Myxococcus guangdongensis: one gene and its partners. The main gene of each other region encodes a partner of the protein of the gene in region 3 in a complex. Links are inferred from orthologs where the notes say so. Each region holds a gene or a part of one and is shown on either strand. Other genes may lie near its edges. The genes, in order: LXT21_RS37145, accB and accD.

The links.
Region 1: the proteins of accD (region 3) and LXT21_RS37145 are in contact, whole or in part, in a solved structure (PDB 8UXZ), measured with the Escherichia coli proteins. The link is inferred for Myxococcus guangdongensis from one-to-one orthologs.
Region 2: the proteins of accD (region 3) and accB are in contact, whole or in part, in a solved structure (PDB 8UXZ), measured with the Escherichia coli proteins. The link is inferred for Myxococcus guangdongensis from one-to-one orthologs.

The regions. Positions count from the first base shown.
Region 1 is NZ_JAJVKW010000016.1:175,208-184,434, forward strand. What follows is about bases 4,271-7,030. They hold LXT21_RS37145 (acetyl-CoA carboxylase carboxyltransferase subunit alpha), read left to right. Parts: upstream 4,271-5,046; coding sequence 5,047-6,015; downstream 6,016-7,030. Other genes in these bases: LXT21_RS37140 (hypothetical protein), read right to left, coding at 4,271-4,946; hisC (histidinol-phosphate transaminase), read left to right, coding at 6,058-7,030. In the rest of the region: LXT21_RS37125 (sensor histidine kinase), read left to right, coding at 1-461; enhancer binding protein Nla6, read left to right, coding at 540-1,976; LXT21_RS37135 (ArsA family ATPase), read left to right, coding at 2,265-4,232; more of LXT21_RS37140, read right to left, coding at 4,260-4,270; more of hisC, read left to right, coding at 7,031-7,149; cmk ((d)CMP kinase), read left to right, coding at 7,146-7,841; LXT21_RS37160 (lytic transglycosylase domain-containing protein), read right to left, coding at 7,884-9,227. UniProt on the Escherichia coli protein: Component of the acetyl coenzyme A carboxylase (ACC) complex. First, biotin carboxylase catalyzes the carboxylation of biotin on its carrier protein (BCCP) and then the CO(2) group is transferred by the carboxyltransferase to acetyl-CoA to form malonyl-CoA.
Region 2 is NZ_JAJVKW010000008.1:45,872-55,268, forward strand. Bases 3,441-6,370 are described here. They hold accB (acetyl-CoA carboxylase biotin carboxyl carrier protein), read right to left. Parts: upstream 5,239-6,370; coding sequence 4,642-5,238; downstream 3,441-4,641. Other genes in these bases: accC (acetyl-CoA carboxylase biotin carboxylase subunit), read right to left, coding at 3,441-4,571; efp (elongation factor P), read right to left, coding at 5,268-5,849; LXT21_RS24170 (roadblock/LC7 domain-containing protein), read right to left, coding at 5,985-6,347. Also shown: type IV pili formation protein SgmX, read right to left, coding at 1-2,997; more of accC, read right to left, coding at 3,186-3,440; LXT21_RS24175 (hypothetical protein), read right to left, coding at 6,380-7,018; type IV pilus secretin PilQ, read right to left, coding at 7,055-9,397. UniProt on the Escherichia coli protein: This protein is a component of the acetyl coenzyme A carboxylase complex; first, biotin carboxylase catalyzes the carboxylation of the carrier protein and then the transcarboxylase transfers the carboxyl group to form malonyl-CoA.
Region 3 is NZ_JAJVKW010000005.1:518,679-528,083, reverse strand. Bases 1-2,938 are described here. They hold accD (acetyl-CoA carboxylase, carboxyltransferase subunit beta), read right to left. Parts: upstream 1,927-2,938; coding sequence 1,075-1,926; downstream 1-1,074. Other genes in these bases: LXT21_RS18705 (Crp/Fnr family transcriptional regulator), read right to left, coding at 2,765-2,938; LXT21_RS18710 (MBL fold metallo-hydrolase), read right to left, coding at 2,008-2,763; LXT21_RS18720 (bifunctional folylpolyglutamate synthase/dihydrofolate synthase), read right to left, coding at 1-1,049. In the rest of the region: more of LXT21_RS18705, read right to left, coding at 2,939-3,421; purM (phosphoribosylformylglycinamidine cyclo-ligase), read left to right, coding at 3,574-4,611; purN (phosphoribosylglycinamide formyltransferase), read left to right, coding at 4,608-5,273; LXT21_RS18690 (2-thiouracil desulfurase family protein), read left to right, coding at 5,270-6,094; LXT21_RS18685 (MarR family winged helix-turn-helix transcriptional regulator), read right to left, coding at 6,589-7,062; LXT21_RS18680 (alpha/beta fold hydrolase), read left to right, coding at 7,167-7,979; LXT21_RS18675 (enoyl-CoA hydratase/isomerase family protein), read right to left, coding at 7,984-9,063; LXT21_RS18670 (HAD family hydrolase), read left to right, coding at 9,149-9,405.

The DNA of each region.
Region 1 (9,227 bases), on a different replicon or contig from region 3:
TCAAGGCGCTGCGCGAGCAGATCCAGCGCGTGGACGGCATCCTGCGGCAGTTCTCCGACTTCATCGTGGCCAAGGGCGGCCCGGCGGGTGAGGTGGACCTGTCGGACGCGACGACGCGGGCGCTGGGCGTGGTGGCGCACGAGGGCCGCAAGCGTCGCGCCACGATGCAAGTGGCCGTGGAGGCGGGGGTGCGGGTGTGCCTCTCGGATACCTCGGAGCTCGGCTTCTTCGTCATCCAGGCGCTGCTGCGGGGAGTCCGGCGGGCGGAAGGTGGGGGTTCGGTGCGCGTGATGGTGCGCGCGGACGGCCCGGTGGCGGTGCTGGAGGTCGAGGACACGGGAGGGGACGGCGCGCCGGAGCTGGCGGACGCCGTGGCCGCGCTGGGGCTGCGCTGCTCGCAGCTGGGTGTGGACCTCCATGTCCGCGGTGGTTCCTGCCGTCTCATCTTTCCTCGCGCTTGAGGGCTGTACCGAGCAGCGGGCTTCTCCTTCAGAGTCATCCCCAATCCGCGTCACGACGCAGTACCGGAGGTCTTCATCTTGGGTAGCGCACGAATCCTGGCCGTGGACGACGAACGCGACACGTGCGAGGCGCTGGCAGAGATGCTCAGCACCTGGGGGCACAAGGTCGAGACGGCCTTCGACGGGCACGATGCCCTGCGCAAGGCCGGCGAGTTCCGCCCGGACGTCGTCCTGTCGGACCTGGCGATGCCCGAGACGGATGGACTGTGGTTGCTGCGCAACCTCAAGGAGGAGCTGCCGGACTGCCCGGTGGTGTTCCTCACGGGGCGCGGCACCATCGACGCGGCGGTGGAGGCCATCCGCGAGGGCGCGTATGACTTCATCGTCAAGCCGCTCGACACCGCCCGCCTGAAGGTCTGCATCGACCGGGCGCTGGAGAAGAAGGAGACCCTGCGCGAGGTGCAGACGCTGCGCCGGCGGCTCAAGCAGCTGGGCTCCTCGGACCTCATCGCCCAGTCGGCGGGCATGCGCAAGGTCATCGAGCTGGTGGAGAAGGTGGCCCCGTCCAAGGCCAGCGTGTCCATCAGCGGCGAGTCCGGCACGGGCAAGGAGGTGGTGGCGCGCGCCGTCCACAACCTGTCCCTGCGCCGCGACAAGCCCTTCATCGCCATCAACTGCGCGTCGATCCCGGCCACGCTGATCGAATCGGAGATCTTCGGCCACGAGCGCGGCGCCTTCACCGGCGCGGATCAGCGCCGTCCGGGCGTGTTCGAGCTGGCCCACGGCGGCACGCTGTTCCTGGACGAACTGGGAGAGATCCCCATCGACCTGCAGGCCAAGCTCCTGCGCGTGCTGGAGGAGGGCCGCCTGCGCCGGCTGGGTGGCAAGGTGGAGATCGAAGTGGACGTGCGCGTGCTGTGCGCCACGAACCGCGACCTGAAGCAGGAGATCAAGAACCAGCGCTTCCGCGAGGACCTCTACTTCCGCCTCAACGTGTTCCAGATCCACCTGCCGCCCCTGCGCGAGCGGCGCGAGGACGTGCCCATCCTGGTCCAGCACTTCGTGGACAAGTTCCGGGGGGACTCGGCCAAGCGCGTGTCCGGCGTGCACCCGGAGGCCATGGAGGTCCTGAAGAACTACGAATGGCCGGGCAACATCCGCGAGCTGCGCAACGCCGTGGAGCGCGCGGTGATCCTCTGCGACGGGGAACTCATCACCCGCGAGCACCTGCCGCCGGACATGGCGGGCAAGGGCCCGGAGCGGCATACCTTCCGGTTGCCATTCGGGTTGAGCCTGGACGCGGTGGAGCGTGAGTACATCCTGGGAAGCCTCCAGCGCAATGGCAACAACAAGGCGCGCACGGCGGAGGTGCTCGGGGTGAGCGAGAAGACGCTCTACAACAAGCTCAACCGCTACGCGGCGGAGGCGCGCACCCAGCAGTCCGGTCCCGGGGGACCGATGGGCGGGCAGGGAAGCGATGGTCCGCTGAGCGCCAGCAACCTGCTGGCTCGCTGACCTGATGGGTAGGAAATCCCCTCCGGATTCCGCGCTGTTGGAGCGGCTCGGAGACGGTGCGACAGGGGCCTCGGCAGGAGGGGTCGGCAGGGGCCGACCCTCCGCGAAACCCCGCGTCAATTCTTGACTTTTGACCTCTGGACAAGGGATTCTGCGGTCGCCTCCCACCCACAGGGAGGGCCCGGCCGTACAGGTCGACGCTCCGGGCGACTCCGAAGCCTTCAACTCGGCAAATCAGGAGTGTGCATCAGGGTGCCGCCGGGGGGGCACAAGGAAGGCCACAACGCAATGAGCGACGCGCGAGTTCTTCACTTCTTCGGCGGCAAGGGCGGGGTCGGCAAGACCACGCTCGCGGCGGCGTACGCGTTGCGGTTGTCGGAGGAGGCCCCGAAGGAACGGGTGTTGCTCGTCTCGCTGGACCCCGTGCGCTCCCTGTCGGATCTGCTCAAGAAGAAGCTCGGCGCGAAGCCGACGAAGCTCGTCGCCGGCAAGGGCGAGGGCGGCGTCTGGGGCCTGGAGCTGGAGCCGGCCGCGCTGCTCAAGCCCTTCCTCGCGGACTACCTGCCCGCGCTGAAGAAGGCCGCGGTCAAGGGCACGCACTTCACCGAGGAGGAGCTGGGCTCGCTGTACCAGCAGGCCATCCCGGGGCTGGAGGAGCTGGTGGCGCTCTTCCACGTGGTGGCGCTGCTCGACGGTGAGGATTTCGACCGGATCATCGTGGACGCCTCGCCCACCAGCCACACCCTGCGGCTGTTCGATCTGCCGGTGGGGCTGCGCAAGTTCCTGGGCCTGGTGCGCGCCGGTGAGAAGCCCACCGCGGCGACGGGCAAGGGCAAGAAGGCGCAGGAGGCGGCGGCCGCGGAGCCGGGCTTCCTGGAGGCGCTGGGACAGAAGGCGGAGAAGCTGCTGGCGCTGCTGAAGGATCCCGCGCGCACGGCCTTCCACCTGACGGCGCTGGCGGAGCCGGTCCCCGAGGCGCAGACGCGCATGCTCTTCCTGCAGCTGCGCGAGCGCGGGCTGCCGGTGACGGAGATCGTCGTCAACCAGGTGGAGGACCGCGAGGGTTGCCCCGCGTGTCAGGGGCGCCGGGGCCTGCAGGCGCCGCACGTGCGCAAGTTCCAGGCGCTGGACAAGACGGTGCCGGTCCACCTGCTGGGTCGCCGCGAGGTGGCGCCGCGCGGGCTGGACGGCGTGGGCCTGTTCGCCAAGGCGTGGGCGGGTGGCAAGGAGACGAAGGCGCTGGAGTTCGCCGCCGCGGAGGGCCCTCCGGCCCTGGTGCGCGCGCCGTCCATGCCGCCCATCGCCGCGCCGCCGCTGCCGCCCACGCGGCTCATCTTCTTCGTGGGGCAGGGGGGCGTGGGCAAGAGCTCCTGCGCGGCCGCCGCCGCCGTCACGCTGACGGAGAAGGAGGGGCCGGTGCTCCTCATCTCCACGGACCCCGCGCACTCGCTGTCGGACGTGCTGCAGAGCCGGCTGACGGACACCGAGACGCAGGTGAAGGGCACCAAGGGCCTGTACGCCCGCGAGCTGGACATGGCGGGTTGGTTCAACGCCCTGCGCAAGCGGCTCAAGGAGAAGGCGGAGAAGGCCTTCGAGGGCGCTCCCAAGGCGGGCAGCGAGGTGCCTGCGGATCTGCTGTACCTGCGCAACCTCCTGGAGTGCGCGCCGCCGGGCATCGACGAGCTGGCGGCGATGAGCGTGCTGACGGACGCGCTGGTGCAGGAGCGGTTCAAGCGCATCGTGGTGGACTCGTCGCCGGTGGTGAACTCGGTGCGGGTGGTGGAGCTGGCGGAGACGGCCAAGACGTGGCTGGGCGCGCTGCACACCGTGCTCAACAAGCACCGCGCCAAGGGCCTGGGCGAGCTGGCGGACGACATCGCCGGGATGATCAAGCACGCCAAGCGCTTCGAGGAGGCCCTGGCGTCTCCGACGGAGGCGCGCTTCGTGGTGGTGACGCGCGGCGAGGACCTGGCCGCGGCGCGCACCGAGCGCGTGGTGGAGTACCTGAAGGAGAAGAAGCTCCCGGTGGAGCGCATCCTCGTCAACCGCGTGGGCCCCAAGTCCACGTGTGAGAAGTGCGAGAACCGCCGCAAGCTGGAGCTCAACGCCGCCAAGGCCATCGAGAAGAAGCTGGGCCTGCCCGTCACCATGGCGCCGGCGCTCGGTCGTCACCCGGCCGGACTGCGCGAGCTGAAGGCGTTCCGCACCGCGTGGTACGCGCTGTCGCCGCCGGCCGCGAAGATCAAGGCTGCCTGAAGTCCCGCCAGGGCGGCCGGGTCCGCCTCAGGCGTCGCACTCGGACGGCGCGTCGGTGAAGGTTCCCCAGACGGGGAACGCCAGCGCGCCGGCCTCGGACAGCGTGCCCGTCACGGGCGCCTCTCCGCGCAGCCGCAGCTCCACCTGACGCCCCTTCACCGAGTAGGTGCCGGAGAGCTCGGAGCGGTGGGGCTTGCCCTCCGCGTCCACGTCGCGATTCCAGAGCGTCACGCGGCCCCGGGTGAGGAAGCGCAGGCCCCGGGTGGTGCCGTAGACGCCCACGCCCGGGCCGTACCAGCTCACATGGCGCAGGAGGAAGGGGACGTCGGCCTCCTTCTCCGGGACGCGGCCCTGCAGGCGCTGCCAGCCCAGCGTGTCCCGGATGCCGTCGAAGTCCGCGTCCTGTCGGGCGCGCGTCAGCCGGCGGGCGTCCAGCTTCACGGCCTGGGTGAGGTGCTCGACGATGACGTCCCGGTGGGCGCCGTACTCGCACACCTGGCCCTGCTTGCGGAGCACGCCCAGGGTGGCGGCGGCGTTGTAGCGGGGCAGGGCGAAGGCCGGGTCCTCCCGGACGGCGGCCTGGAACTTCTCCAGGGCCTCTGGATACTGGCCGGCCTGGTACAGGCGGAAGCCCTCGGTGTTGAGGGTCCGTGCGGGGGCCGGGGTGGGGGCGGCGCTCAGCGCGAGGACGAGCAGCGGCAGGGCATGAAGCATGGCGTCCGGAGGGGCGTGGGGTGTCCTGCACCGTGACACGGTGCGGTGCGTAAGTGCTTGCGCGTTGAAAGGTGCCATACCCTGGTGCTAGTTCCGCGCCATGGCAACCGGCATCAGTTACGCGCTCGACTTCGAGCGCCCGCTCATCGAGCTGGAGAAGAAGATCGATGAGCTCAAGGCGTTGTCCACGGGTGGATCCGCGGACTTCACCTCGGAGATTTCGAAGCTCGAGAAGAAGGCGAAGAAGCTCCAGACGGAGATCTTCAGTGACCTGACGCGGTGGCAGGTGGTGCAGATGTCCCGCCACCCCGCGCGGCCCTACTTCCTGGATTACGTCCGCTTCCTCTTCACGGACTTCGTGGAGCTGTGCGGAGACCGGCACTTCGGAGAGGACCCGTCCATCGTCGGCGGCTTCGCGCGCTTCGACGGCAAGCCGGTGATGGTGATGGGGCACCAGAAGGGCCGCAACACCAAGGAGAACATGGCGCGCAACTTCGGCATGCCGCGCCCGGAGGGCTACCGCAAGGCGCGCCGGCTGATGGAGCTGGCGGAGCGCTTCGAGAAGCCCATCCTCACCTTCGTCGACACGCCGGGCGCCTACCCGGGCATCGGCGCGGAGGAGCGCGGACAGGCCGAGGCCATCGCGGTGAACCTGGAGGTGATGAGCCGGCTGCGCGTGCCCATCATCTCCACGGTGGTGGGGGAGGGCGGCTCGGGTGGCGCGCTGGCCGTCGGCGTGGGCAACCGCGTGCTGATGCTCCAGAACAGCGTGTACTCGGTCATCTCGCCGGAGGGCTGCGCCTCCATCCTCTTCCGCGACGCCAGCAAGGCGGACAAGGCGGCGGACGCGATGAAGCTGACGGCGAGCGACCTGCTCCAGATGAAGATTGTCGACGAGGTGGTGCCCGAGCCCGCGGGCGGCGCGCACCGTGACCCGGCGAAGATGGCGGAGGCGCTGGGCAAGACGCTGCGCAAGCACCTGACCCAGCTGGCCGAGCTGTCGCCGGACGGCCTGGTCAAGGACCGCTACGCGAAGTTCCGCGCGCTCGGTGTGTTCTCCGGGCGTTGACCCACCGCTCGTTCGAGCCACCACTTCCAGGGCCTGTCTCCCATGCGACCCCTCGTTCCTTCCTACGTCGAGACGCTCAAGCCGTACGTCCCGGGCAAGCCCATCGAGGAGACCGAGCGCGAGTTCGGGCTCTCGGGCGTCATCAAGCTGGCCTCCAACGAGAACCCGCTGGGGCCCTCTCCGCGGGCGCTCGAGGCGATGCGGCACGCGTCGTCCCAGGTGCACCTGTATCCGGATGCCACGTCCTTCCACCTGGTGCGCCGGCTGGCCGCGTCCCTGGGCGTGCAGCCTCAAGAGGTCGTGCTGGGCAGCGGCTCCAACGAACTCATCGAGCTGCTCATCCGCACCTTCACCACGCCGGAGGATGAGATCCTCCTGTGCAAGAACTCGTTCTCCGCGTACCGCATCTCCGCGCAGGCCCATGGGCGGCCCTTCGTGGAGGTGCCGATGCGCGAGGGCTACCAGTACGACTTGGAGGCCATGGCGCGCGCGGTGACGCCGCGCACGCGGCTCATCTTCCTGGCCAACCCGGACAACCCCACGGGCACGGCGTTCGGCCGCGAGGCGCTGGAGAAGTTCCTGGCGGCGGTGCCTCCCGAGGTGCTGGTGGCGTACGACGAGGCCTACTTCGAGTTCGTCGACTGGCCCGAGTACGTGAGCGGGGTGGAGATGTTCCGCCGCCATCCGAACCTCGTCGCGCTGCGCACGTTCAGCAAGATTCACGGGCTGGCGGGCATCCGGCTGGGCTACGGGGTGATGGACGCGAAGCTCGCGACGTACGTGCAGCGCACGCGCATGCCCTTCAACCTCACGGTGGTGGCGCAGGCGGCGGGGCTCGCGGCGCTCGAGGACACCGAGCACGTGAAGCGGACGCGCGAGAACAACCGCGAGGGATTGCGCTACTTCGAGGCGGAGCTGCCCAAGCTCGGAATCACGCTCACCCGGAGCCACGCCAACTTCGTGTTCGCGGACTTCCGCCGCTCGTCCACGGAGCTGTACGAGCTGCTCCTGCGCAAGGGCATCATCGTCCGGCCGTTCGCGAACGGAGGCTTCCCCACCTGTCTGCGCATCTCGGTGGGCACGGCGTCGGAGAACGAGCGCTGTGTGCGCGCGCTGAAGGAGGTGCTCGCGTGACGAGCGCTCGCTGCTTCATCGTCGCCATCGACGGCCCCGCGGGCGCGGGCAAGTCCAGCGTGTCCAAGCTGCTGGCGCGAAGGCTCGGCTTCAGCCTGGTGGACACCGGCGCCATCTATCGCTGTGTGGCATTGCTCGCGCGGCGTGAGCGCATCGCCTACGACGACGACGCGAGCCTGGGGGAGCTGCTGGGCCGCGTGCACATCCACTTCCAGGTGGTGGGCGAGGAGAACCGCGTGTTCCTCGGCGGCGAGGATGTGTCTGGCGAGATTCGCTCGCCGGAGATCTCCATGGCCGCCTCGCAGGTGTCGGGCCGTCCGGTGGTGCGCGCGGGGCTCCTGCAGCTCCAGCGGCGGCTGGCGCTCGAGTCGACCAAGGGCTCCATCCTCGAGGGACGTGACATCGGCACGGTGGTGTTCCCGGACGCGGACGCCAAGTTCTTCCTGGAGGCCAGCCCCGAGGTGCGCGCGCGTCGCCGCTTCGAGGAGCTGTTCCAGAAGGGCGTGGAGAGCAGCATCGACGACGTGCTCGCGGACCAGACCAAGCGAGACAAGGATGACTCCGCGCGCGCGGTGGCCCCGTTGAAGGCCGCGGATGACGCCGTCCGCGTGGACTCCAGCAGCCTCCCGTTGTCGGAGGTGGTCCACAACATGGAGGCGGAGATCCTCCGCCGCATGGCCGCGCGAGGGTAGGGGACGGGCGGGCCGCTGAAGCAGGCCCGCCGCCGCCCACCCTCAGAAGGTGACGCCCTCCTTCGAGGGGGCGGGCACCACGAGCGACAGCCGGGGCTGCTGGGTGCCCTGGGCGTCGTAGAAGCCGTGGTAGAGGAACAGGTCCGCGACCACCTGCTTCACGTAGCCGCGCGTCTCGCGGAACGGGATGGACTCCACGAAGAGGTCCAACGGCAGATCGCCGCGCTCCTGGGCCCACTTCGCCGCGGCGGTGGGCCCCGCGTTGTAGGCGGCGGCCGCGAGCACCGGATGCGCGAAGCGCTCCATCAGCCGTGACAGGTACCAGGCGCCGTAGCGGATGTTCCGCTCGGGCGAGAAGAGGTCCGCCGGCGCGGGGGCGGGCTCGGCGAGCTTCAGCGCAATCTCCGTCGCCGTCTTCGGGATGATCTGCATCAACCCGCGCGCGTCCGCGGCGCTCATCACCTCGGGCTTGAAGGCGCTCTCGCGGCGCATGATGGCCCAGACGAGGAACGGGTCCACCTTGTGCGCGGTCGCCGCCTGCTCCACCGCATTGGAGAAGGCGCGCGGGTAGAAGGCCGCCAGCGCATCCGGCTCGCGAGAGCCGAAGGCCCGGCCCCACAGGTGCCGCGCCGCCACGGTGTGCGCGTGGCCGAACTCACCCAGGCTCAGGAGCGCGTGCGCGAACGGCAACGCCTGGTCCGCCGAGCGCAGCCTCGCCACGTGGGACTCCACTTCATCCGCCGCGTCCCGGAAGAGTCCCGCGCGCGTCAGCTCCACCGCGAGCGCGAGCTCGGGAGGACGCGGCAGCTCCAGCGCCAGGGGCGGCTTGGGGAATCGCGCCGGCGCAGGTCGTCCCAACTCCTGAAGCCGCTCGGCGGCGAGCAGCGCGTAGAACGACGCCGGTGACGAGGCGATGAGCCGCTCGTACTCGGGCCCCACCACCTCCGCGGTGGCGCCGCCCAACTCGCGGCTGCGCGCAATCCAGTAGCGCGCCTGGGGAGCGAGGCTGCCCCGGGGATATGCCGTCACCAGCGCGTCGAGCGCCTCGCGCGCCTGGGTGTAGTCCGCGAGCCGCAGGTACGCGAGCGCGCGGAACCACATGCCCTCGTCCCGACGACGCGAGCGCGTGTAGCGGTCCGCGTGCGCGGTGAAGGACTTCGCGGCCTCCTCGAAGCGGCCCGCCTGCAAATCCAACCAGCCCGCGAAGAAGGCGCCTTCCTCGCCCGCCGACTGCGCCGCGTACTTCTTGGCCAGGCCCGCCATCAGCTCGCGAGCCTTCTCGTTGTCATCCGCCCGTAGGGCCCGCCGCGCGACGACGAGCTCCGCCTCCGCGGCCGTCTCCGCCGAGCCCTTTCGCGCGAGCTCCAGCTCCTTGTGCGCCTCCGC
Region 2 (9,397 bases), on a different replicon or contig from region 3:
CGAGCTCACGTCGCGGTACTTCGCGTCCATCGCCGCCACGCGCTGGTAGTGGTGCAGCGCCTTGCCCGGCTCGCCGTGCGCCTCCCAGGCCGTGGCCAGCTCGAAGCCCAGCGCCTTGGCGGCCTCGCCCGTGGCGTGGGGACTGGCGAGCCCCTCGCGGAAGGTGGCCACCGCGGACGCGCCGTCACCGCGCAGCAGGTGCAGCATGCCCATCATCGTGAGGCAGTCGAGCTCGCGCTTGGAGCCCATGGAGCCCTGACGCGCCACCTCGAACTCGTGCAGCGCGTCGTCCAAGAGGCCCATCTCCTTGTAGGCGATGCCCAGGTCGTAGTGCGTGTCCACGTCCTCGGGCTTCACCACCTTGGCCAGGCCCTTCTTGAACTCGGAGAACACCTCCTCCACCGAGTACTGGAAGTCCTCTTCCGCCGCGGGCGCCGCCGCCGTGTCGTCGCCCAGGTTGTCGATTTCGCCGGCCAGCTCCGCCGCCAGGTCGAACGCATCGCGCTCTCCCGCCGCCTCCGTCATCGGCAGCACGGTGGGCACCGACACGGGCTCCGGCGGCTCCTCCTCCGGCGGCACTCCGCCACTGGCCTCGAGCGCCTCCAGGCGCTCCATCAGCTCCGTGCCGCGCGCGTGGCCCGGGAAGGCGATGGTGACCGTCTCGAGGATTTCGCGGGCCTCTTCCAGCAGGCCCTGGTCCAGGAAGAACGCGGCCTCGTCGCACTCCTCGGCGGCGGGCTCCTCTTCCTCGGGCTCGCTGACGCTGTCGTCGGCGAACTCGGCGGCGGCCTCCTCCTGGGGGGGCTCCTCCACCGAACCGAAGTCCTGAGGCTCCTCCTCCACCGAGCCGAAGTCGGTCTCCGGCAGGGACTCGGGCTCGTCGAAGGGCGCGTCGTCCATCGCGACGATGGCGTGCGAGGCGGTGGGCTCCTCCTCCTCGAAGTCGCCCAGCGACGGCATGTCGGAGCCCGCGGGCTCCTCGAGGTCGTCGAGCATCGACGCATCCAGCGGCGCGATGCCCACGCGCGTGGGCATCTCGTCCACGTCGAGCGAGGCTTCCTCGACGAGCGTCGCCTGCTTGCGCGTATCGGGCGCGGCGTCCTGGAGGAGCTGACGCGTGGGCGCGCGCACCATCGTCGGCGGCGGCGCGTCGTCATCGTCGCCCAGCGACATGGCCGCCATCGTGGACGTGGCCTCGTCGTCCGGATCGCCCAGCGAGTAGCTCTCGTCATCGGAGAGCGGCGCGTCCAGGTCGGCCGACTCGACGAGCGGCTCGTCGTCCGTGGACGCGAGGCCGGGCTCGTCCGTCAGCACCATCCCGTCGTCGCCCGACACCAGCAGCTCGTCCTCGGCCGCCGCCGCCAGGTCCTCCGGCGCGGGGGAGTCGTAGACGTCGTGCTCGCCCGAGGTGATGGCCTCGCCGACGAGCGCCTCCTCGCTGACGACGGCGGCATCGTGCTCGTCGTCGATGACCTCGTCGGAATCGCTCGAGGGCAGCGTGGCCAGCGCCAGCTCGTCCCCCGGCGGATGCAGCAGTGCGTCCTCGGGCGGCGGCGCGACGAGCACCTCGTCGTCGCTGGAGTCCACCAGGATGGCGTCCTCGCCCACCGACTCCACCACCGTCGCGGACGGAGAGGCCGTCACCGGACCCTCCACGCGCAGCACCGACAGGAACGCCGGCACCTCCGGATGCGCGGGGTTCTCCTGGAGGATGGTCGCCAGGTACGGCTGCGCGCGCGTCGAGTCCGCGGCGCGCGTGCACAGGCGCAGCACGTTCAGCAGCTGCTCGCCCGCCTGCGCCGTGTTCCCCGACGCGACGTAGATTTGGTACGCCTTCTCGTGCGCGTCCAGGTTCTCCGGGTCGACGGAGAACACCTTGCGCAGGTGCTCCAGCGCTTTGTCGTGGAGCCCGTACTTCACGTAGACGTCCGTCTCCGTGAGCAGCTTCGCCAGCTGCTCGCGCGCCATCCCCGCCTGCGAGGGAGGCGGCGCCGCGACGGGCGCGGGCTGCGGCTGCGGAGCGGGCTGGGGCGCGGCGGCGCGGGCGGCCGGCTGGGGCGCGGCGGGCTGCTGCGGCTGAGCCACGGGCTGGGGCGCCGCGGGAGCCGGCGCGGGCGCGCGGCGCGCGAGCAGCTCCGGGTCCTGCGGATCCAACACTTCGATCTGCGTCCAGACGGCCTCGGCCTCGGTGAGACGGCCGCGCTCCTGGTGGATCTTCGCCAGCTCCTTGTAGACGGACACCGTCTTGGAGGTCTGCCCCAGCCCCTGGAACGCCTGGGCCAGGAGCGACAGCGTCTCCACGTCGCGGCCATCCGCCTTGAAGCACACCTGCAGCTTCGCGAGCGCGCGCTTCTGGTCACCGCGTTGCAGGTACGAGGACGCCAGCTCCTTGGCGAGCGGCAGGTTGTCCGGCTCGAGCGTGGACAGGCGCTCGGCCACGCGGGCCCAGTCGTCACCGCGGCCGTTGCGCTTGAGGTACTCGGCGGCGCGCTTGAACTCCTGCACCGCCTCGCGCGACATGTTCTCGCGCGCGTAGAGCTCCGCGAGCTTGATCTTCGACGCCACGTTCTCCGGGTCGAGGTCCACCATCTTCTTCAAGGTATCGAGCGACGACTTGGTGTCGCCCGCCTTGTCGTAGTGGTTCGCCACGATCTGGAAGTAGGCCATCGCCTCCGACATCAGCCCGAGCTGCTGGTGCAGCTCCGCCAGCTTGAGGTTCACCTCGAGCAGGTTCGGGTTGAGCTTGAGGACCTGCTTGTAGAGGGCGACGGCCTTGAGGAAGAAGCCGTCCGAGGAGTAGCTCTCCGCGACCTTGGTGAAGAAGTGCGCCGCCTGGGCGTTGTCGTTCTTCTTCTGGTACAGCTCCCCCATCTTCTGGAGCACCCGGATGTCCTTCGGGTCGACCTCCAGGACCTTCTGATACTCCTTGATGGCCTTGTCGTACGCGCCCTTCGCGACCAGCTTCGCGGCGGCTTCGATGATCTTGTTCTTGTCCATCGAGCGTGGGCTTCCGGCGAGCCGAAACCCCTTGGAACTTCGCGGGTTTCTATCTTCAAAAGGGGGAGAGTCGGAGGCTAACGGAATCCTCCGACGCGGGTCAAGAAACAGCCCGGCTCCCCCCAGGGCCAGCTCACCTGCTTGCACACCCGCCCATTAGACGGACGCGCCACGTAGGCGGACGTGCGCTACGGCGTCTCTTCCACGGCTTTCTTGAGTCGACGGGAACCCGTCTCGCTCGCGAGCAGCCGCTCCACGAAGCGCGTGTCGTAGTTGCCCTCCTGGAAGGACTCCTCGCCGAGCGCCGCGCGGTGGAACGGGATGTTGGTGCGGATGCCTTCCACCACGTACTCGCCGAGCGCGCGCTGCATCCGGCGGATGGCCGTCTCGCGGTCCTCCGCGTGCACGATGAGCTTGGCCAGCAGGCTGTCGTAGTACGGCAGCACCGTGTAGTTCTCGTAGGCCCCCGAGTCCACGCGCACCCCGTAGCCTCCCGGGACGCTGTAGCCGGTAATCTTGCCGGGCCACGGCGCGAAGGTGATGGGGTCCTCGGCGTTGACGCGGCACTCGATGGCGTGCCCGCGGATCTGGATGTCCTCCTGCTTGAAGCGCAGGGGGTGGCCGTAGGCCATGCGGATCTGCTCACGGACCAGGTCCACGCCCGTGACGAGCTCCGTCACCGGGTGCTCCACCTGGATGCGCGTGTTCATCTCCATGAAGTAGAACTCGCCGCGCTCGTCGAGCAGGTACTCGATGGTGCCGACGTTGTTGTAGCGCAGCTGCCGCATCGCCTCGACGGACACCCGGCCCATCCGCTCGCGCAGCTCCGGCGTGAGCGCCGGGGACGGAGCCTCCTCGATGAGCTTCTGGTGCCGACGCTGCACCGAGCACTCGCGCTCGTTGAGGTGGATGATGTTGCCGTGCTCGTCCGCGACAATCTGGATTTCGATGTGGCGCGGCTTCTCCACGTACCGCTCGATGTAGAGGTCGCCGTTGTTGAAGGACGCCACCGCCTCCGCCTGCGCGGTGGAGAACGCCTGCGCCAGCGCGCTCGGCTCGCGGACGATCTTCATCCCCTTGCCGCCGCCACCCGCGGCCGCCTTGAGGATGACGGGGAAGCCGATTTCGCGGGCGAACGCCTCCGCCTCGCGAGGGTCCTTCACGGTGCCGGGGCTGCCGGGGAGCAGGGGCATGCCCGCCTCCCGCGCCGCCTGCCGCGCCCGCACCTTGTTGCCCATCATCCGCAGCATCTCCGGGCGCGGACCGATGAAGCGAATCTTGCAGTTCTCGCAGACCTCGGCGAACTCGGCGTTCTCCGACAGGAAGCCGTAGCCAGGGTGGATGGCGTCCGCGCGGGTGATTTCGGCGGCGGACAAGAGCTGCGGGACGTTGAGGTAGCTCTCCTTGGACGACGGAGGGCCGATGCAGACGGCCTCGTCCGCGAAGCGCACATGGAGGGCGTTGGCGTCCGCCGTGGAGTGCACCGCCACGGTGGCGATGCCCAGCTCCCGACAGGCGCGGATGACCCGCAGGGCAATCTCCCCGCGGTTGGCGATCAGCACCTTCTTGAACACGGGGGTGTCTCCTGGAACGGTCGGCGTGGGGAGCGCGCCCGTCGTGGGGCGAAGGGCGCGCCCGCCCGCGTCAGGCCGGCTCGATGCGGAACAGGGACTGGCCGAACTCCACCGGCCGCCCGTTCTCCACGAGGATCTCCACCACGCGGCCGGAGACCTCGGACTCGATTTCGTTCATCAGCTTCATCGCCTCGATGATGCAGAGCACCTGGCCCTTCTTCACCACCGAGCCCACGTCCACGAACGCCGGCTGATCGGGCGCCGGCGTCCGGTAGAACGTGCCGACGAAGGGGCTGGTCACCACGTGGCCAGGCTTCTCCGGGGCCTTCTCGGCCGCGGGGGCCGCGGCGGCGACAGGCGCGGGCGAAGGAGCGGACGCGACGGCGCGCGGCGCGGGCGCCGCGTACTCCACCGCCGGGCCCACCGGGACGGCCGACGGGGCCGCGTGGTGGACGATGGTCGTCTCCGGGGCGTGGCCGCGGCGGATGAAGAGCTTCTCCTCCCCGCGCTTCCACACCAGCCTCGTCACGTCCGAGGCCTCCAGGATGTTGACGATTTCCCGCAGGGCATCCACGTCCAGCGACGTGTTGCCAGCGTGGGCCGCGTTCGCCGGAGCGGACGCGCTGGCGGGCGTGGAGGCCCGGGTCGACTTGCGCTTCGTTGCCATGCTCGCGTCCCCTCCTCGGGCGTCCTGGACTAGCCCGCGGTGGCGACGCGGGTCAGGTACTTGCCACCGTCGCGCGTGTCGATCTTGAGGACATCACCCTCGTTGATGAAGAGGGGGACGTTGACCTCGAAGCCGGTCTCCAGCGTGGCGGGCTTCAGCGCGCCGGACACCGTGTCGCCGCGAACGCCCGGGTCGCACTTGATGACCTTCAGGTCCACCGAGTTCGGCAGCGTCACGCTGATGGCCTTCCCGTTCCAGAACAGGATGGTCGCGTCGGTGTTCTCCTTCAGGAAGTTCTTCGCTTCGCCGAGTGCCTTCTCGCTGATGAAGGTCTGCTCGAAGTCGCGCTTGTCCATGAAGTAATAGTCGTCGCCCTGGACATACAGGTACTGCATGTCCTTCTCTTCGATGTCCGGGCGGTCCACCTTGTCACCGGACTTCAGCGTCGGCTGCAGGACGCGGCCCGTGGTGAGGCTGCGGATCTTGGTGCGGACGAAGGCGGAACCCTTGCCGGGCTTCACGTGCTGGAACTCGACGATGACGAACGGCTCACCGTCGATTTCGATCTTCATACCGTTGTGAAACTCGGACGTATCGATGACACCGGCCATGGGGACCGACTCCTTCAGACTCGAAAATACGGAAGCTTGAAAAGTCGGGGGTGTCTAGCCCATGCCCCCTCCCATGGGAAGGGGAAACCTGCGGAGCGCCGCGTCGTCCGGACGACTGCTTTACAGAGGGCGCGGCTACAGCTCCGCGCTCACCTTGGGGGCCGTCACGCGCAGCACATAGCGGCCCTTGCCGTAGTTGCCATCCGCGCGCAACGCGAGCACGAGGAAGTACTCCGGCGACACCAGCCGCATCAGCGTGAGGACCTTGTCGCTGTTGACGCTGACCTCGCTCACCGCGCCCGTCTTGAGCGTCTCCGCGGCGTGGCGCAGCTGCGTGAGGAGGTTGGCGTACTCCACCCAGGCCCCGCCCAGGTCCAGCTCGCTCGCCTCATCGCGCTGGTAGGTGTCCACGGAGATGCCGTCGAAGCCCATCACGCTGCAGGCGAGGGCTCCATCCACCTGGTTGACGACTGACTCGAGGTGCGTGCGAAAGGACATGGGCTCAGGGGTTCCTGGGTGGCAGACGAAGCTCAGGGAGCCTCGCACTCCGGGACGACGCCATTCAGACCCCGCAGGTCGCAGGCCTCGGAGCGTGGCGACGGGACTTCACCCGGCTTGGGGCAGACAAACCCCACGTTGGTGACCACGAGCGGGAAGGTGAACTCGTTCACTTCCACCTTGCTTCCGGTAGCGGTCTCGCCCCGGAAGCGCATGGTGACGAGCGTGTCGACGATGCCGCCTCCCGTTGTCGCCGCGAGGAGCGCGGCCTGGGCGTCCCGCGTGAGCAACCCCAGCAGCAGGCTGCTGTCCTGATTCGGGCGGAACCCTCCGAAGAGAGGGACGTTCGCATCCTCGATGCCCAGGTCCGGCTCGGTCCGATACGACACATCCACGGACCTGATGTAGATGGCTTGGGAATCCGGGTCGGACACCTGGCCCCCTTCTCCTACGAGGATGGGGGTATCGGTGAGGTTGGAGGTGATGATCAGCCCCAGGAGGAAGTCTCCAGCCAGCCCCAGGTTCAGAGATCCCCTCAGAATCGCCTCGTCCTCCGGAATCGTGCAATCCGGATCCGGAAGGGCAGCATGAAGGACCTGCAACTTCGGGGTGTTGTCGACGCAAGACACCGAGCCGAACGCCATCAGCGCGGCGAGATAGATGGGCTTCATGAGCGTACTCTCTCCTCGGAGAAGAGGCGCGATGCCTTAAAGGCTCTGCGCAATGGTCTGCCGGTTGAGGATGCGGGGCGTGATGAAGATGAGCAGCTCCTGCCGATCATCCGTATCGTTCGTCTGCCGGAAGAAGAACCCGAGCACCGGAATCTTCGACAGGAAGGGCACCGAGTTCGTCCGCGTGGAGCCACGGCGCACGTAGATGCCGCCGATGACCGTGGTGTCTCCGTCCTTCACCAGCACCTGGGTGACGGCCTCCTTGCGCTGGATGGAGGGCTGACCGTTGGCACCGGTGTTACCCGGGTCCGGCTGGTTGTTGGAGGCGTTGATGGCCATCAGGATGCTGCCGTCCTGGGTGATGTGCGGCGTCACCTCGAGCGACAGACGGGCCTCGATGAAGGTCGTGTTCACGCCGGCCGCGGACGTCTGGCTGAACGGGATGGACACACCCTGGCTGATGCGCGCGGTGTTGTTGTCCAGCGTCGTCACGCGGGGCGCGGAGATGGTCTTGATGGTGCCCTCGGTCTCCGCCGCGGACAGGCGCAGGTTGAGCTGCAGCGCGCCACCGGCCGAGCCGAAGACGAAGCCGAGCGCACCACCGGCGTTCTCACCGACCGGCGCCGGCAGGTTCACCGCGAAGTTCGGCACCGCCGGCAGACCCGCGGCGCCGATGCTCGGCGAACCACCCGTCACGGCGACGTTGTTCGGGAAGATGAGGCCCGTCGAGTTGCCCGTGGCGGCGGCGGCGCGAGCCTGACCACCCCACTGCACGCCGAGGTTGCGGCTGAAGGTCGTGCTCGCCTCGACGATGCGGCTCTCGATGAGGACCTGCGGCGTCTGCGTGTCCAGGCTGCGCACCAGCGAGCGGGCCTTCTCCGTGTTGGAGCGCACGTCCTTGACGATGAGCACGTTGGTGCGCGTGTCCACCGTCACCGTGCCGCGCTCGCTCAGGACATCCTTCACGCGGGCGGACATGTCCGCGGCCACCGCGTAGTTCACCGGGATGAGGTTGACCAGCAGGTCCTCCTGCTGCTGGAGCGACTTCTTGCGCTCCTGGCGCAGCCGGGCCTCCTCCTCCAGCGTCTTGAGCGGGGCGATGCGGATGATGTTGCCGAACTCCTCCTTGCCCAGCTGCTTGGTGCGCAGGATGAGGTCCAGCGCCTGGTCCCAGGGCACGTTGCGCAGGCGGATGGTGACCCGGCCGCTCACGTCGTCCGCGACGACCACGTTCTTCTTGGAGATCTCCGCGATGACGCGCAGGAGGTTCTGGATGTCGATGTCCTTGAACTCGAAGGACACGCGCTTGCCACGGTAGCGGGCCTGCTGCGGCGCGCCCTCGGCGGCGTACGCGGGGGCCTCGGCGGTGAAGCCGGCGGTGCGCTGCGCGACCGACACCTCGTCCGTCTTCACGCCCTTGACGTCCAGGCGCCACGACAGGGTGTTGCCGCTCTGGCTGACCTTCTCCTCGATGGCGCCGTCGGCGGCGACCACCACGCGCACCTTGCGGCCCTCACCCGGGACGCTGAAGGCGCTGATCATCTTCACCGGCGTCTCCAGCGCGCTGGTGTCCAGGCTGCGCTCGAGCTTCTTGGGCAGCCGGGCGTTGTCCAGCGTCAGCACCGCGCTGCGCGGGTCGGGACGGTCCACCTTCCAGCCCGCCGTGCCGGACAGCTTCAGCACCACGCGGCCACCCGCCCCACCCTCCTGGAACGACAGGTCCTTCACCTCGACCACGGAGGTGGAGGCCGGAGCCTCCACGACCACCGGGGCCGGACGCAGGGGCTCCACCTCGGCGACCGAGGCGATGACCTCTTGCGGCGCGGGCGACGGCGCGGCCTTGCGGGCCACCGCGCCACCGAGCACCACCTCGAGGCCCTTGTCCGCGCGGTCCACGCGGTAGGCCGGCATCTTGCCGCGCACGTCGAGCACCAGCCGGACCTTGTCCGAGTGGGCGCCCACGCGCACTTCCTTCAGGGTCGCGCCGTTGATGCGGGGCGCGCGGGCCGCCAGGCCCACCCCGTAGAGGTCCACCGCGAGCCTGGGCGGGTCCGCCAGCTCCAGCACCTCGTAGCGCGCGATGTCGCCGTCCGCGCGGATGCGCAGGGTGTCATCGGCGTACGCCAGCTGGGTGATGCGCTGGGCGGGCTGCGCCACCTCGCGCTCGTCGGCCTCGGCGGCGACGACGTTCTCCGGCAGCGCGGGCTTCGCGGGCGCCTCCTGCTTCACGGGAGCCTCCGCGACGACGGCGGCCAGCTTCACCTCTGCGGAGGGCGCGGGCGTCGTCGGGGCGGCGGGGGCCGTCGCGACGGTCGCGGGCGCGGCGGGCTTCGCCTCGGGGGCGGAGACCACGCCATCCACGGAGATGACCACGCGGTT
Region 3 (9,405 bases):
GCCCGCATCATCGGCCCCCGGTCCTTGTCCGCCACCACGCCGAAGACGCAGTGCACCGGGCGTCCCGAGTACAGGGCGCGCAGGGACGCGAGCAGCACCTCCACCCCCGCCGGGTTGTGCGCGCCATCCAGGAGGACGACCGGTCGCTCCCCCACTTCCTCCAGCCGCCCTGGCCAGCGCGCCGAGCCGAGCCCCACCCTCGCCTCCTCGCCCGAGACGGCCACGCCACGCGTGGACAGGCTCTCCAGGCAGGCCAGCGCCACCGCCGCGTTCTGGACCTGGTGCGGGCCTCGCAGCGACAGGCGCAGCCCCTCCAGCCGCCACGCCCCCCCCTGGTACGACAGGCTCCCGTCGGGCTGGAGCCACGCCTCGAAGTCCCGCCCTTCCACGAGGAGGGGCGACCCGAGCACCCGCGCGTGGGCTTCGATGGCCTCCAGCGCCTCGGGGGCCTGTCGGGCGACGACGCAGGGCACGCCGGGCTTGAGGATGCCGGCCTTCTCGCCGGCGATCGCCGCCAGGGTGTTGCCCAGGTACTCCATGTGGTCGAACGAGACGGGGGTGATGGCCGTCACGATGGAGGGCGCCGCGGTGGTCGCGTCCAGCCGGCCGCCCAGGCCCGTCTCCAGCACGACGACGTCCACGCCCACGCGCGCGAAGTGCCACAGCGCGACGACGGTGCCGAACTCGAAGTACGTCATCGGCTCGGCGACGGCGGAGGGATAGCGCTCCAGCACGTCGAGGATGGCGCGGCCGAAGTCCTCGTCGGAGATGTCCTCGCCGTCCACGCGGATGCGCTCGTTGACGCGCACCAGGTGCGGGGACGTGTAGAGGCCCACGCGGTGGCCGGCGGCCTGGAGCGCGGTGGCGGCGAAGGCGCAGGTGCTGCCCTTGCCGTTGGTACCGGCGACGTGCAGTACCGGAGCGCGGCGCTCGGGGTGGCCCAGGGCCTCGAGCGCCTCGCTCACCCGCTCCAGCCCCAGCTTGATGCCGGAGGGGTTGAGCCGCGAGAGGAAGGCGAGTGCTTCCTCCGGTGTCCTGGGCGCGCTCATGGGGGACTCAGATGAGCGCGGGGGCTCAGCCCAGCAGGCCGAGGATCTGACCCAGCCGGCCGCGCAGGTCCTTGCGGTTGACGATGTTGTCGATCATTCCGTGCTCGAGCAGGAACTCCGAGCGCTGGAAGCCCTCGGGCAGCTTCTGGCGGATGGTCTGCTCGATGACGCGCGGACCGGCGAAGCCGATGAGCGCCTTGGGCTCGGCGAGGATGACGTCCCCCAGCCAGGAGAACGAGGCCGCCACGCCACCCGTCGTCGGGTGCAGCAGCACGGAGATGTAGGGCTTGTTGCCGGTGCGGAAGCGGGCGATGGCCGCGGACGTCTTCGCCATCTGCATCAGCGAGAAGATGCCCTCCTGCATGCGCGCGCCGCCGGACGCCGAGAAGATGAGCGCGGAGCACTTCAGGTCATGCGCGCGCTCGAAGGTCCTCGCCACCTTCTCCCCCACCACCGAGCCCATGGAGCCCCCCATGAACTCGAAGATGAAGGCGCCCACGGACACCTGGTGCCCGCCGATGCGGCCCACGCCGGAGACGAACGCGTCGTTCTCCTCCAGGTTCTTGCGCGTGGACTTCAGCCGGTCCTTGTACTTCTTCGAGTCGCTGAACCCGAGCGGGTCCTGCGGCTCCAGCTCCTTGTCGAACTCCTCGAAGCTGTCCGGATCCAGCAGCGTCGCCAGTCGCGCGCGCGCGTTCCAGGGGTGGTGGTGGTCGCAGTGCGGACACACCATCCAGTTCTTCTCCAGCTCCTGCCGGTAGATGATTTCGTCGCAGCTCTCGCACTTGGCCCACAGGCCCTCCATGCGAGACGGTCCGGGCTCGGGCTGCTGCTGGGTGTCGACGGCGATGCGCGGCTTCTTCGAAAACCAGGCCATGAGAACGGCGGGGGTTAATCCGACCGTCCGCGCCCGTCAACCGTTCCGTGTGGCGCGCTGCGTCGCCGCCCGGGGGACGGGCTAGAACTCGAACACGTCGTTGAGCTCCAGCACCTCCACCGGCATGCTCGCCAGCTCCTTCTTGAGCTGGGCCACGAACGCCGGCTTGAGGTGGTAGAGCATCACCGAGGCCCCGTTGCGCTGGAACTTCTGCAGCTCCAGCCCCAGGGTGTGGGGCGTCAGGTGGCCGGAGATGTCGGCCAGCGATTGGAGGGCGTTGGGGAACGACGTCTCCAGCAGGAGGGCCTTGAGGTTCTTCGTCTCGTTCAGGGCCTTCCAGAGCTTGTCGGTGGGCCCGGTGTCCCCGCTCATGGCGAGCGTGCTCTTGCCGTTGGAGATGATGAAGCCGCAGGACTCCACGGGGTGGCTCACCGGGACGCTGCGCACGGTGTAGGGCCCCACCTGGAAGGTGCCGCCGGCGCGGAACGTCTGGATGCGCAGGACGGGGTTGGCCTTGGTCGGGATGCGGGTGAAGTCCGGCCAGAGGGCGTTGTTGAACATGTTCTCGCGCAGGGCCTTGGCGCACTCGCGAGAGGCGTGGATGGTGACGGGCTTGTCCCGGCGACCGATGACCAGGTCCGCCATCAGCGGCAGGTCCTTCACGTGGTCGAAGTGGCTGTGGCCCACGAGCACGTGGTCCACCCGGCACAGCTCCTCCAACGAGAGCGTCCCCGTCAGGGCGCCCGCATCGAGCGCCAGCACGTCATCGACGAGGAAGCACGTGCTCTTGCACGTGGGAAGCTCGCCACCGTGGCAGCCGAGGACGCGGAGCTTCACGCTAGAGGTCTCCGAACTTCCACTTCATCTCCAGGTATTGGAGGAAGTCGTGGAGTCTGGCCGTGTCATACACGGTGAGTCTGTCACCACTGCGTGAGATGAGGCCCGCGCGGATCAGCCGCTCCAGCACGTTGCGCACCGCGGGCTCGCCCACGCCAATCTGTCGGGGCATCTCGCGGATGACGAAGTCGATGTCCGTCCCCGTCCCCTCCTCGGAGGGGCGGCCGCGCGACTGGGCGGTCTGGATGAGCTGGTGCACGACCCGGCTGGCCGGATCATTGTGCAGCAGGTTCTCAATCTGGGCGTCCGCCTCCGACAGGCGCTCGGCCAGCTTCTTGATCATCCGGACGGCGATCTCCGCGTTGCCGCGGATCATCGCCTCGAACGTCTTGGGGTCGATGACCAACAGCCGGGCGTCTTCGTTGACCACCGCGGACGCGTTGCGCGGCTTGTTGGAGATGATGGCCATCTCCCCGAAGAACTCGCCGGGCCCCAGGACCGCCAGGACCTTCTCCACGTCGCGTACGCGCTTGGAGATGGAGATCTTGCCCGCCTGAATGACGAACATCTCCCGGCCCGCCTCTCCCTCACGGAAGAGTTCGGTGCCCTTTGGGAATTCCTTGCCGAAACGTTGAAAGAGGGTTTCCTCGGCGCCCATCCTGCGAGGAGTCAATCAGCCCCTCCCCCCCTGGTCAAATTACCTTTTGTACGGACCGGTGGGACACACCGTGCGTCCGGGCTCGCCGCAAACCCGACACCGGGGTTCCGGAGCCCGAGACAACGGACTCCGGGGTCGATAGAAGGCCGCCCGTGGGAACGACCTACAAAGACTCCGGAGTGGACATCGAGGCCGGCGACGCGTTTGTCGACCGAATCAAGCCCTACGCCGCGCGCACGATGCGTCCGGAGGTCGTCGCGGGAGTCGGCGGCTTCGGGGGGTTGTTCGCGCTGCCGCCCGGCAAGTACCGCGAGCCGGTGCTGGTGGCGGGCACGGACGGGGTGGGCACCAAGCTGAAGGTGGCCTTCACCGCGGGCCGGCACGGCACGGTGGGCATCGACCTGGTGGCCATGTCGGTGAACGACATCCTCACCTGCGGCGCGGAGCCGCTCTTCTTCCTGGACTACTTCGCCACGGGCCGCCTGGAGGTGGACGCGGCGGCGGAGGTGGTGAAGGGCATCGCCCAGGGCTGCGAGCAGGCCGGGTGCACGCTGCTCGGCGGCGAGACGGCGGAGATGCCGGGCTTCTACGCGCGGGGTGAGTACGACCTGGCGGGCTTCTGCGTCGGGGTGGTGGAGCGCTCGGCCATCATCGACGGCAAGAGCGTCAAGCCGGGGGACGCGCTCATCGGGTTGACGTCGTCGGGGCTGCACAGCAACGGCTACTCGCTGGCGCGCAAGGTGCTGCTGGAGAACGCGAAGCTCGCGCTGGACGCGACGCCCGAGGGGCTGGGGCGGACGTTGGGCGACGCGCTGCTGGAGCCCACGCGCATCTACGTGAAGGACGCGCTGGCGCTGACGCAGGCGGTGAAGGTGAATGGCATGGCGCACATCACCGGGAGCGGAATCCCCGGCAACCTGCCCCGGTGCCTGCCGGACGGGACGCGCGCGGTGCTGAGCGAGAAGTCCTGGGTGAAGCCGCCCATCTTCGACCTCATCGCGAAGCTGGGGAGCGTGGCGCGCGACGAGATGTTCAGCACGTTCAACATGGGCCTGGGCCTCATCGTCGTGGTGGCGAAGGAGGACGTGGCGCAGGCGCTCGAGGTGCTGAGGGCGCGGGGCGTGGAGGCGTCCGAGGTGGGCCGCGTGGAGGCGGGCTCGGGCGAGGCCACGGCGGTCATCGAGCCATGAGCGCGGCGCGGGTCCGGCTGGGCGTGCTCGTCAGCGGCGGCGGGAGCAACCTGCAGGCGTTGCTCGACGCGTGCGCGCGCGAGGACTTCCCGGCCGAGGTGGCCTGCGTGGTGTCGAACGTGCCCACGGCGTATGCGCTGGAGCGGGCGCGGGCCGCGGGCGTGCCCGCGGTGGTCGTGGACCACAAGGCGCATGCGAGCAAGGCCGCGTTCGAGGCGGCGATTCTCGAGGCGCTGGGCACCGCGGGGGTGCAGTGGGTGTGTCTGGCGGGGTTCATGCGGCTGCTCAGCGCGGACTTCCTGGGGCGGTTCGCCGGGAAGGTGCTGAACGTCCACCCTTCCCTGCTGCCGTCGTTCCCGGGGCTGCATGCGCAGCGGCAGGCGCTGGAGCGCGGGGTGAAGGTGGCCGGGTGCACGGTGCACTTCGTGGACGCGGGCACGGACACGGGGCCCATCATCGGACAGGCGGCGGTGCCGGTGCTGTCGGACGATGACGAGAAGAGCCTGAGCGCGCGCATCCTCGTCGAGGAGCATCGGCTGTATCCGTTGGCTGTGCGGCTCGCGGTGACCGGACAGGTGACGCTGGATGGCGTGAGGACGCGCGTGACGGCGGCGCCGAGCACGGGTGAGCTGGCCCTGCGCAGCCCCGGGGCGACGACGTGACACGCGAGGACGCGCGGGCCGGTACGAGCCTCGCATCCTCGGTGGACAGTGACGCCGAGGGTCCGGCGGACGAAGGTGGAATCACGCAGTCGAGTCGCTCGCGCGCCACTCCGGAGGCAAGGTCGGCTTCGGACGCCAGGCTGACGGCCAAGGGTGGCGACGGAGCCACCCATCCGCGCCAGTCGGCCTCCGAGCACTTGAAGCCCACCGATACGGACGCTCGGGCAGCGAGCCCCACCGAGGGCGACGCCATTCCGCCAGGGCACGCCTCAGTGCCGCGTTCGAGCACGACCGCGTCACCCTCGGCAGCCGCGGGCTGTCACGCACGGGGGCGAGAGGTACCGCCACAGGAAGCGCGCCGCGCCGCCCTTCGCGAAGCCCCCGTGGTGCTGGTGAGCGCGTGCCTCCTGGGCGAAGCGTGCCGCTATGACGGACGCTCGCAGCGCTCGGAGCGAGTGCTCGCGGCCCTCGAGGGAAAGGCGGTCGTGCCGATCTGCCCCGAGGTCGCCTCCGGGCTGCCCGTTCCTCGCCCTCCGGTCGACCTGCGCGGCGGCACGGGCGTCGACGTCTGGGCGGGGCAGGCTCGCGCGCTGGAGCGCGAAGCACGCACGGACCGCACCGAGGACTTCCAGCGTGGAGCCCTCCTCGCGCTCGATGCCGCGCAACGCTTCGACGTGACGGTCGCGCTGCTCAAGGAGAAGAGCCCCTCCTGCGGGAGCCAGCGCGTCTACGAGTCCGGAGTGCTGCGCTCGGGCGAAGGCATCACCACCGCCCTGCTGCGCTCCAAGGACATCACCGTCGTCAGCGACGAAGAGCTGTAGCCAGCAACGTCCGGAGCACCCGGCGCCTCGGCCCGCGAGGCGGCCTCTACCGAAGCCCGACGACGTGTCCTCGCCCCGACGGCCGAGGCGCGCTCGCCAGCAACGTCCGGAGCACCCGGCGCATCGGCCCACGAGGCGGCCTCTACCGAAGCCCGGCGACGTGCCCTCACCTCGACGGACGAGGCGCGCTCGCCAGCAACGTCGGCGAACTCCAACGCCATGCTCACTCGGCGCAATCCCCGACGCCGACAACGAGGCCCTGTCCTTCGCCGCCCCAGGCCTCACGACTCCACGACGCCGTGCTCACTCGGCGCAATCCCCAACGCCGACAACGAGGCCCTGTCCTTCGCCGCCCCCGGGCCTCACGACTCCACGACGCCGTGCTCACTCGGCGCAATCCCCGACGCCAACAACGAGGCCCTGTCCTTCGCCGCCCCCGGGCCTCGCGGCTCCACCTCAAGAGTGACGACGCCGCCCCGACAAAGGCACGCGCTTCAGTCCCGCGCCTTCAGCACCTCGAACAGTCGGGTCAAGAGCCCGTGCAGCTCCCGGGTCTCCTCCGCGCCCAGGCGCTTCGCCACCCGCCGATCGATCTCCACCAGCTTCGTCGTCCCGTGCCGCATGGCCGCGATGCCCTTCTCCGTCAAGACGACCCGCCGCGCACGGGCGTCATCGGGGTCCGGTTCAATCCGCACCGCGCCGAACTCCGCGAGCTCCGCGATGACCGGCTGCACCGCCTGCTTCGTCACGCCCAGGCTGCGCGCGAGCTCCGTGATGCGCACGCCGTCCGGATTCTCCAGGTACGGGAGGATGCGCGCGTGGACCTCTCGCATCATCGGGTAGCCGGCCTCGGAGTTGACCGCCTGCATCCCCAACTCGTTGAACAACTGCCCACACCGGATGAGCACGTAACCCAGGCTGCTGGCCTGAAGCTTCTTCACATCCTCGAGCGCGTCCTTCCTCTTCATCCAGTCAAGTCTACTTGACTTTATTGGTCAAGAACCATTGACTATCCTCCATGCAAGTTCCCGCCTGGGTCGACCGAGAGGCTTTTCCCTTCAACGTGCGTGAGGTGGCTGGACTGTCAGTGGTGGACGAGGGCCAGGGGCCGCCCATCGTCTTCGTGCATGGAACCCCCACCTGGTCCTTCGAGTGGCGTGCGCTCATCCGCGCCTTCTCCGCCACGCACCGCTGCATCGCGGTGGACCACCTGGGCTTCGGCCTGTCGCCCCGGCCACCGGACGCGGACTACTCGCCCGAGGCCCACGCGCGCCGCTTCGCCGCGGTCATCGAGGCGCTGAACCTGCCCCCCTTCACCCTGGTGGCCCACGACTTCGGCGGCCCCATCTCGCTCGACTACGCGCTCTCCCATCCGGAGCGCATCGAGCGCGTGGTGCTCCTCAACACCATCGCCTGGCCCTTCGTCGACGAGCCCTCGCTCGCCAGGGCCGCGCGCATGGCGGGCGGCGGGCTCTTCCGCTGGCTGTACCGGAAGGTGAACCTCTCGTTCCTCATCGCGAAGTCGGCCTGGGGCAAGGGGCCGCGCCCCGAGAAGATGTGGAACCAGTACACCTTCATGTTCCCCGACGCGGACTCGCGCGAGCGCGTGCTGTGGGCCCTCGCCAAGAGCCTCGCGGGGTCCACGCCCTTCTTCCAGTCCCTCTGGGACCGGCGTGAGCGGTTCGCGAAGACCCCCGTCCACTTCATCTGGGGCCTGCGCGACGCCGCCTTCCCTCCGGTGGTCCTCGAACGGTTCCGGAAGGCCTGGCCTCACGCCACCGTGGACACGCTCCCCGACGCGGGCCACTGGCCCCACGAGGAGGCACCCGAGGCCTGCGTCGACTTCGTGAAGCAGGCCCTGAAGAGCCCCTCCAGCACACGCTGAGCGCTCAGCTGCGCGACAGCACCAGCTCATCCCCATCCGGGGACACGAAGCACGCCTCCACGTCCGCATCGGAGACGTCGCCCAGCGTTCCCGGGTGCCAGCGCGGCTTGTTGTCCTTGTCCACCAGCACCGCGCGGATGCCCTCGCGGAAGTCGGCCCGCGCCGTCATCGACTGGCTCAGCCGGTACTCCACCGACAGCATCTCGTCGTAGTCGCGCGTGCGACCCATGCGCAGTTGGCGCAGCGTCACCTTCAGGCTCATGGGGCACATGCGCACCAGCGTGGCCCACGTCTCCTGCGCCCACGCCGTCCCTTCTGCCTCCAGCGCCTGCTGGATGTCCTCCACCCGCTCGGCCGCGAAGCACCGGTCCATCCCCACGTGCTGCGTGGCCAGCACCGACGTCCCCGCGTCCGCGTGGAACTCCTTCAGCAGCCGCTCCACCACCGCGCTCGACAGGCCCTCGCCCCACTCGGCGCCCACCAGCGCCTCCAGCACCGTCTCCAGTCGCGCCGACTCCACGAAGTGAGTCCCGTAGCCGAGCCACATCGCGTCCGCCGCGCTGCACCGCGCGCCCGTCAGGCCCAGGTACGTCCCCGACTCGCCCGGGAAGCGCGGCAGGAACCAGCCTCCGCCCACGTCCGGGAACAGGCCAATCCCCGTCTCCGGCATCGCCAGCACCAGCTTCTCGGTGACGACGCGGTATGCCCCGTGGATGGACAGGCCCAGCCCGCCGCCCATGCAGATGCCGTCCACGAGCGAGATGTACGGCTTGCCGAAGTGGTGGATGAGGTGGTTCAGCGCGTACTCGGCGCGGAAGAACTCCCGCGACAGGCGCTCCGCGTCGGCAGGCCGGGGCTCCGCCATCGAGGCCGCCACGGCGCGCACGTCCCCTCCCGCGCAGAAGGCCCGCCCGCCCGCCCCCCGGACGACCACGGCCTTCACCGCGGGGTCCGCACGCCAGGCCTCCAACTGGGGCAGCAGCCGCCGGCACATCTCCAGATTCAACGCATGGAGCGCCTTGGGCCGGTCCAACGTCACCACCCCCACCGCGCCTCGCATCTCTGTCCGCACGCCGTCGCTCATGTGAGGCCCGAATATCAGTCCTCCAAAGCAGGCGCGCACGATTCGGCCGCCTCCACCCCTCCGGCCGCGCTATGGGTGGGAAACCATGACACCCTCCGACGCGCCCCTCCGAGCCGCCGTCTTCGACATGGACGGCACCCTCGTCGACAACATGGTGTTCCACAACCAGGCGTGGGTGGCGCTCGCGCGCAAGCTCGGCCTGTCGCTCACCGCCGACGACTTCCAGACGCGCTTCGCGGGCCGGAAGAACGAAGAAATCCTCCCCGAGCTCCTCGGCCGCGCCCTGGACCCGGAGGAGCTCCAGCGCCTGGCCGACGAGAAGGAGGGCCACTACCGCACCCT